Regions from separate parts of the Mesorhizobium sp. EU05-FHT14A09 genome, predicted to be linked through region 2. Evidence: predicted binding sites of a transcription regulator. Region 2 holds the regulator's gene; the other holds the start of a gene.
What was found. The regulator LexA, encoded in region 2, represses DNA repair genes until DNA is damaged. The targets are predictions, from matches to a motif close to TGTTCNNNNTGTGTTCNG.
Positions count from the first base shown of each region.

Region 1 (4,203 bases), 290 kb from region 2:
CCGGGTAGAGCAGGCTGCGCTGCATGAAATACATCAGCGCAACGACGGAAACGTAGCCAAGGGCAATGACGATCAAGAGCGCTTTCAGGCCCTTCCAGATCAAGCCCACCTTCGTGCTCAGATATCCAGGGCGTCGGCGGCTGCGAATTCGGCGCGTTCCTGGATGAACCTGAAGCGTGCCTCGGGCTTGGTTCCCATCAGCGCGTCGACCGCATCCTTGGTCACGGTCTCTTCGTCCAGCACATCGACCCGCAGCAAGGTGCGTTTCCTTGGGTCCATGGTGGTTTCCTTGAGCTGGCTCGCCATCATCTCGCCGAGACCCTTGAAGCGGCCGAGCTCGACCTTGCCGCGGCCGGTGAATTCGGTGCGCAGCAATTCGTCCTTGTGCGCGTCGTCGCGGGCATAAGCGATCTTGCCGCCCTGGCGCAGAGAATAGAGCGGAGGCACGGCCAGGAAGAGATGGCCGCCACGGATCAGGTTCGGCATCTCCTGATAAAAGAAGGTGATCAGCAGCGAGGCGATGTGGGCGCCGTCGACGTCGGCGTCGGTCATGATGATGACGCGGTCGTAGCGAAGGTCCTCGTCCCGGTATTTCGAGCGCGTGCCGCAGCCCAGCGCCTGGACGAGGTCCGAGATCTGCTGGTTGGCGGCAAGCTTGTCGCTGCCGGCGCTGGCGACGTTGAGGATCTTGCCGCGCAGCGGCAAGACGGCCTGCATGGCGCGGTCACGCGCCTGCTTGGCGGAGCCACCGGCCGAGTCACCCTCGACGATGAACAGTTCGGCGCCGGCTGCCGCGTTCTGCGTGCAGTCGGCCAGTTTGCCGGGCAGGCGCAGCTTGCGCACGGCGCTCTTGCGCGAGACTTCCTTTTCCTGGCGGCGGCGCACGCGCTCATCGGCGCGGGCGATCACCCAGTCGAGCAGCTTGGAGGCTTCCTGCGGATTGTCGGCCAGCCAATGGTCGAATGGATCACGCAGGGCAGATTCGACGATACGCATGGCCTCGACGGTCGCGAGCTTGTCCTTGGTCTGGCCGACGAATTCCGGTTCGCGGATGAAGACGGAGAGCATGCCGGCGGCCGAAATCATCACGTCTTCGGAGGTGACGATGGAGGCGCGCTTGTTGCCGACCAGATCGGCATAGGCGCGCAGGCCGCGCGTCAGCACGTTGCGGAAGCCCATTTCATGGGTGCCGCCTTCGCCGGTCGGGATGGTGTTGCAGTAGGAGTTGAGGAAACCGTCGCCACCATACCAGGTGACCGCCCACTCCAGGGAGCCATGGCCACCCTGCTTCTCGCTCTTGCCGGAGAAGAGTTCGCGCGTGACCTGCATCTCGTCGCCGAGCGACGCCTTGAGGTAATCGCCAAGGCCGCCGGGGAAGTGGAATTCGGCCTTGACCGGCGTCGGATCCTTGTCCGTGATCAGCGACGGGTCGCAAGACCAGCGGATGTTGACGCCGCCGAACAGGTAGGCCTTCGAACGCGCCATGCGGTAAATGCGGGCCGGTTCGAAATGCGCGCCCTTGCCGAAGATGTCGGGATCGGGGTGGAAGCGGGTCCGCGTGCCGCGCCGGTTCTGTACATCGCCGAGGAATTCGAGCCCGCCCTGCGGGATGCCGCGCGAAAAGCGCTGGCGGTAGAGCTTGCGGCCACGCGCGACTTCGACTTCGAGGTCATCGGAAAGCGCATTGACCACCGAGACGCCGACGCCGTGCAGGCCGCCGGAGGTCTCGTAGACCTTGGAATCGAACTTGCCGCCGGCATGCAGCGTCGTCATGATCACTTCGAGCGCCGACTTGTCCTTGAACTTGGGATGCGGATCGACCGGAATGCCGCGGCCATTGTCGGTGACGGTGAGGTAGCCGTCGGCTCCCAGTTCCACGTCGATGAAGGTGGCATGGCCGGCAACCGCCTCGTCCATCGAGTTGTCGATGACTTCGGCAAAGAGATGGTGCAGCGCTTTCTCGTCGGTGCCGCCGATATACATGCCCGGCCGGCGCCGTACCGGCTCCAGTCCCTCCAGAACCTCGATGTCGGCCGCGCTGTAGCCTTCACTGCCATCCTTGGTCGCAGGTTGCGTGCGCTTGGCCGCCTGCACGAGCGGGTCGGCAGGGCGCGCGGTGGCGCGGGCTGGCTGCGGGGGTTGCTTGTCCGGATTGCCGAAAAGGTCGTCCATTTCGTCCATGAGCTTTGAAAACGAATCAGGGAATGATACTGCCATGTTTTGCAGGCCGGATCACAGCAGTTCGTGTTCCGTTCATGGCTGGCGAGTGCTCTACTCCGAATAGAGACGTCTCGTAAACCATCTGGCGAGTTTCTCCTGAGCGTTTGAGCCAGGTTGCCGCAAAATGGGTGATGATAGCGTACACTGTACGCCGTCGTGTTAGCGGGGAAGCGAACAATGCTGGACTATCAGTCCTTGCTGCTGGCGGCAGCATTGTCCGGCACATGCCTCAGCATAACCATGCTGGTGATCTGGAGCGCGATGCGCCAGAGCCACTATTTCCTCACGGCCGCCATCGGCCTGATCGTGGTCGCAGGGCACGTCATCGCCTTCTGGCGCTACACCAGCGATCCACAACCCTGGATCGGAGCGCTGCTGATGGCGCTGCTGCCCAGCGGCTTTGCGCTGGTGCTGGTCGCCGCCGGCCAGTTCTACGGGCACGTCCATATCACGCGGAAAGTCCTGACCGTCGTTGCCATTTCGGTACTTTCCACCACCTATCTGATGATGGTCGGGCTAGACGGCGTGGCCTTCATGGTCGAATACGCCTTCGCCACCACGTTGCTGGTCTGGATCGGCTGGGTTTTCTGGCAGGCCCGCGACGAGTTTCCGGCGCTCATCACCCTGATGACCGTGCTGTTTGCGATCTGTGCGACCTCGTTTGCGCTGTGCGGCCTGGTGCTGCTGTTCAATGGAACCTGGGTGCTGGGCAAGGCGCCCGACAATTGGGCCGAGCGCGTCAACATCATCGTTTCCGTGGCCTGTCTCACCGCACTCGGCGCGCTGCCGATGACCATGCACAATCTGCGGGTGGCTGCTCGTCACCGCAACGAGGCGCTGACCGATCCGCTGACCGGATTGCAGAACCGGCGCGCCTTGATGGACGGCTACCCGGACAGGGCATTCGGCGAGGAACTGGCGGTCGTGATGTTCGATCTCGACCATTTCAAGAACACCAACGACGTCTACGGCCATTCGGCCGGCGACGAGGTGCTGAGGCGCTTCGCCGATGTCATCAGGACGAATCTGCGCGCCGGCGACAGCGCGTTCCGCCTCGGCGGCGAAGAGTTCGCGCTGGTGATCGCGCGTGTCGAAGGCAACTATGTCGAGGCTGCCGCCCGCAACATCCTGGCGGACTTCGCAGGACAGGACATTCACACTCAGGTCGGCGTGTTGCGCTGTACCGTCAGCGCCGGTGTCGCCTTCGGCTCGATGAAGAAGGCCACGCTGACGGAGATGCTGACCCGTGCGGACCGGGCTCTCTATCAGGCCAAGCGAGCCGGCCGGAACAGGGTCGTGGTCGATGGCTGGATCACGGAACCGACGCGGCGGCCCGCGCTGCGCGCCTAAAGTATTTCCCTCTAACTCTTTATTTTTACGTGACCGCCAACAAACCGCTATGCGCTTTGCTGGCGTTGCGAAAAACCCCTCGCGACGGATCGCGAGGGGTTCGGTTAGCCTGATGAGGCCGCCTTATTCGGCGGCGCCGAGATATTCAGAAACCGGCGGGCAGGAACACACCAGGTTGCGGTCGCCCGCGACATTGTCGATGCGTGACACCGGCGGCCAGTATTTGGCTGCGGTATCGGGATCGGATGCCGGGTAGGCGGCTTCCATGCGCGAATAGGGATGAGCCCATTCGCCGGCAAGCGTCTCGGTTGCCGTATGCGGGGCATTGACCAGCGGATTGTCATCCTGCGGCCATTCGCCCCTGGCGACCTTGCCGGCTTCGTTGGCGATGGAGATCATCGCTTCGCAGAACCGGTCGAGCTCATGCTTGGGCTCGGACTCGGTCGGCTCCACCATCAGCGTGCCCGCCACCGGCCAGGACATGGTCGGCGCGTGGAAGCCATAGTCGATGAGGCGCTTGGCGACGTCGTCGACGGTGATGCCAGCGCTGTCCTTGAGCACGCGGGTGTCGAGGATGCACTCATGCGCGACGCGGCCGTTGGCGCCCTTGTAGAGCACCGGATAGTGCCCTTC
Region 1 covers NZ_JBYTDF010000002.1:449,335-453,537, reverse strand. The annotation lists gene AC3WTO_RS09620 (alpha/beta hydrolase) at 1-103, opposite strand, end outside; gene parE (DNA topoisomerase IV subunit B) at 118-2,181, opposite strand; gene AC3WTO_RS09610 (GGDEF domain-containing protein) at 2,398-3,570, shown strand; gene gcvP (aminomethyl-transferring glycine dehydrogenase) at 3,694-4,203, opposite strand, start outside.
Region 1: parE (DNA topoisomerase IV subunit B) is a predicted target of LexA. The motif match lies at 2,240-2,257, and genes of this name have one in related genera.

Region 2 (4,203 bases):
TTGGCAGGACAAGATCGCCGACCGTATAGGTATGGAATTCACATTTCGAGACGGCATCCAGTTTGCGGAATTTTTCCGCGAACACGGGATCGGAGAAGAACTCCTCGACATTGCCGGCGCCCTGGATCGCTTCGACATTGACGACGGTTTCACCGTCGGTGCTCCTGGCGAGTGTGCTCCACAGAAAGCCCTTCTGGCGTTCGGCGACGTAGTGCACGACATCCTGGATGATGGCGAAAGCTTCTTCCTGCTTCCCCGGATGGGCATGGATAACGTTGACCACGAAGGTCGTCGGCTGCGGTGAGGCCGAAAAGCCTGCGGTGAGTTTGCTCATGAAAGTCTCCATCTGACGATCGCGGCTGTCTTGCCGCGGCGTCCTCTGGATATTCAGGACAAACAGGCAGATAAATATTCTCGCATTCTCATAACTAACGAAGAAAATTCCGCAATTGGACAGACTTGGAACACTCGGCATCTTCGTGCAGGTCGCGGAAGCCGGAAGCTTTATCGGCGCAGCGCAGCGACTCGGCCTCACTGCTTCCGCTGTCGGCAAAGCCGTCGCGCGCCTTGAAAACGAAATGGGTGCCCGGCTCTTTCACCGCTCCACGCGGAGCATGGCCCTTACTGAAGAGGGAAGCTTCTTCCTTGCGACATGCCGGCGCATCCAATCGGAATACGAACAGGCGCAGGTCCAGCTTTCGAGATCGCAGGTGACCCCGCGCGGGCAGCTTCGTGTTTCCCTCCCGCTCGCGGGCATGCTGTTGATGCCGACAATGTCGGCCTTCATGGAACGATATCCGGATATCAATCTCGACCTCGATTTTACCGACCGGCTCGTCGACGTCATCGAAGAGGGCTTTGATGCGGTGATCCGCACCGGAGATGTCGGGGACACGCGCCTGATGAGCCGCAAGCTCGGCACTTTCCGGCATAAGATCGTGGCAGCGCCGAAATATCTCGCCGAAAACGGCACACCCGAGACGCCGGAAGACCTCCTCAAACACCGTTGCCTTCATCATCGCTATGCGAATTCCGGGCGGCTCGAACCCTGGCCCCTCATGCGCGATGGGCGCGATGTGAAACTCGATCTTCCCGTGACCACCGTTGCGAGCACGCTGGAGCCATTGATCTACCTCGCCGAGCGATCTTTCGGCGTCACTTGCCTGCCGCCATTCGCGGTATCGACCGAACTGGCCCAGGGCAAACTTGTATCGCTGCTGACCGATTATCTTGGCGAAACCGGAACCTTCCGCATCCTGTGGCCAACAAGTCGCCACCTCTCGCCCAAGGTCCGTGTCTTCGTCGACTACATGGTCGAAAATCTGTTTGCTGATTAAGTGCGAGCGGCGCGCCTTCCTGGATTCCACGACGCGACCTCGCGGAACAAGAAGCAGCCATCCCCGCCGTTACGCTGAACAAAGGGTCAACAAATTCATTAAACTTTAAATGGTTGCGGAACACAAATGGAACAGATAGTGTTTGTTCCGGGTTTGTTTTTCTGATTCCGGTTCCGTTCCACGGAGGGTGGCGATGCTGACACGCAAGCAACACGAGCTTTTGCTCTTCATCCATGAGCGGCTGAAGGAAAGCGGGATTCCACCGTCCTTCGACGAGATGAAAGAAGCGCTCGATCTGGCGTCGAAGTCGGGCATCCACAGGCTGATCACCGCTCTGGAGGAGCGCGGCTTCATTCGCCGCCTGCCAAACCGGGCCCGTGCACTCGAGGTGCTGCGCCTCCCCGACTCGATCGCTCCTGGCCTCAATGCGGCCAAGAAGTTTTCACCGGCCGTCATCCAGGGCAGCCTGGGTCGCACGGTACCCAAGGAGCCGCAGCGCCTGCAGGCTCCCAGCAATGACGACGACGCTACCGCCGCCGTTTCCATCCCGGTCATGGGACGCATCGCGGCTGGTGTGCCGATCGACGCCATCCAACATCGAACGCATTCGATTTCCGTGCCGCCGGACATGATTTCGGGCGGCGAGCACTATGCCCTGGAAGTCAAAGGTGACTCCATGATCGAAGCCGGTATCTTCGATGGCGATACGGTCATCATCCGCAATGCCAATTCGGCCAATCCGGGCGAAATCGTCGTGGCTCTCGTCGACGAGGAAGAAGCGACGCTCAAGCGTTTTCGTCGCAAGGGTGCCTCGATCGCGCTGGAGGCTGCCAATCCCGCCTACGAGACCCGCATTTTCGGCCCAGACCGGGTCAAGGTACAAGGCAAGTTGGTCGGGTTGATCCGTCGGTATTGAAGCGCGGACCTTAGTCAATTAGCCGGCTATTTATCGTTTTTATGAACGACATCAGCGTTGACGGCAGTCCGGGAAGGTATCTTGTCCGGCCTGCCTTTGGACTTGTACGCCTTTTCCGGCCGCGGCGGTAATCCCCTCGCCTCGCGCGTAAAGCCTCGTTGCATGTGCCAGGGTCGATCCTTGGTATCGAGCGCGAACGAGATATTAGCCGGCTTATCTGCAGAGGCGTTAAACCATACTGCGGCACTGCCGACGCGGGCGAGATCCTGCTTGGTGACAACCACGACTGCGGGATCGTTGCAGGGGTCGGGGGCGGTTGCATCGTCGATGACAATAAGCGACGCAACCGCGCAGGCCGATTTGGCAGACTCGGTGCTGGCGGCCGTCACCACGACGGCACCTGACAGGTGACGGGCAAAGCACAGCCGCCGAGCGCACAGGAATGGCGTTCCGAGGGGCATATCGAGCGCATTTTCAACAGTCAGATCGACGTCACCCGAAACATCTTCGGGTAAGATTGTTGTCTCCAGATTGAGCGCCCTGCGCCAGTTGTCGAACGTAAACGGATTGGGTCGCGCCCTGCTGACCGCTATCTCGTCGCCGCCGATTGGCAGAGCCACAAGGCGCGCGTCCTCGGAGATCAGCACATCGGGTGTTTCGACATTGCCCATCGTCAGCAGACCGGCAAGCGCAAAAGGTAAGGCCAGCAACCGCAACCATGTCGTCGTCATCGCGCCGATGGCGAGCGCGGCGGTGACGAAAAGCACCGATTGCGTCGAAACCAGACCAACACCATCGACAGGCGAGCGCGCGGAAATCCAGTCGGCGATTGCCATCATGACCGTAAGTCCCTTTCCCATCGCATAAAGGAACGGTCCATCGGCGCCAAAGGGCATCGCGAGTGCGCTGAGTACGGCCGCCGGCATGACGACAAGCGAAACCACCGGCATGACGGCCAGATTGGCAAACAGGCTAAGCGGCGACACCCGCTGAAAATGCCAAACCGCGAACAGCGTTGTCGCAAGGCCGGCCACGATCGAGGTTGCGGCCATTGCGCCAACTGCGATCAAAGACTTATGCGCGAGAAAACCAACGAAAGAGCGCGCAGGCGGTGCGGCTACGGGCATCACTTCACGCCGTTGAGCCCAGGCCGCGTAGGCGCCGATCAGCGCAGCGGTCGCTGCAAACGACATCTGGAAAGACGGACCAACCACCTCATGCGGCGCGGTCAGGATGACGATCACCGCCGAGATTGCCAGATTGCGCATCGACAACGCCGCACGATCGAACAGCACCGCGATCAGCATCACCGACAACATGATGAAGCTGCGTTCTGCCGCCACCACCACGCCGGAGATCGCAAGATAGGCGGCGATCGAACAGAGAGCAGCGAAAGCGGCATACTTCTTGACCGGCCGACGCGCAGAGAAATCGGGAAACAGCGCGAACGCCCCGCGCAACAGCAGCATTATGGTGCCTGCCACCAACGCCATATGCAGGCCGGATATCGAGATGATGTGATAGATGCCCGTCCGTCGCATCGCTTCATTGACAGAATCTGGAATACCGGCGCGCACGCCGACGATCAGCGCTGCGGCGATCTCTCCTTCCGGCCCGCCGATCGAAGCACGAATGCGATCTGCAATCGTCTCGCGTGCGGTCTCGACGGCGACAGACAGCCGAGTGGCGAGCGGTGCCGTTTCCTCTCCCGGAGAGACAAGCCTGGGCTTGCCCATGAAGAAGCCGGTCGCGCCGATCCCGTCGAAATAGCTTTCGAAGGAAAAATCATAGCCGCCAGGTCGCACCGGGCCGGCGGGCGGCATCAGTCGAGCGTAGCCGGACACGATCGATCCGGCACGGATATCGGCTGGCATTGCCAGCGCTGACAGCCGTACGCGTTGGGGCTGATAGCGCAGCTTGGGCCGCTCGGTGCGTATGACGTCCAGCGTC
Region 2 covers NZ_JBYTDF010000002.1:160,502-164,704, forward strand. The annotation lists gene AC3WTO_RS08095 (antibiotic biosynthesis monooxygenase) at 1-334, opposite strand, end outside; gene AC3WTO_RS08100 (LysR family transcriptional regulator) at 450-1,337, shown strand; gene lexA (transcriptional repressor LexA) at 1,531-2,253, shown strand; gene AC3WTO_RS08110 (ComEC/Rec2 family competence protein) at 2,280-4,203, opposite strand, start outside.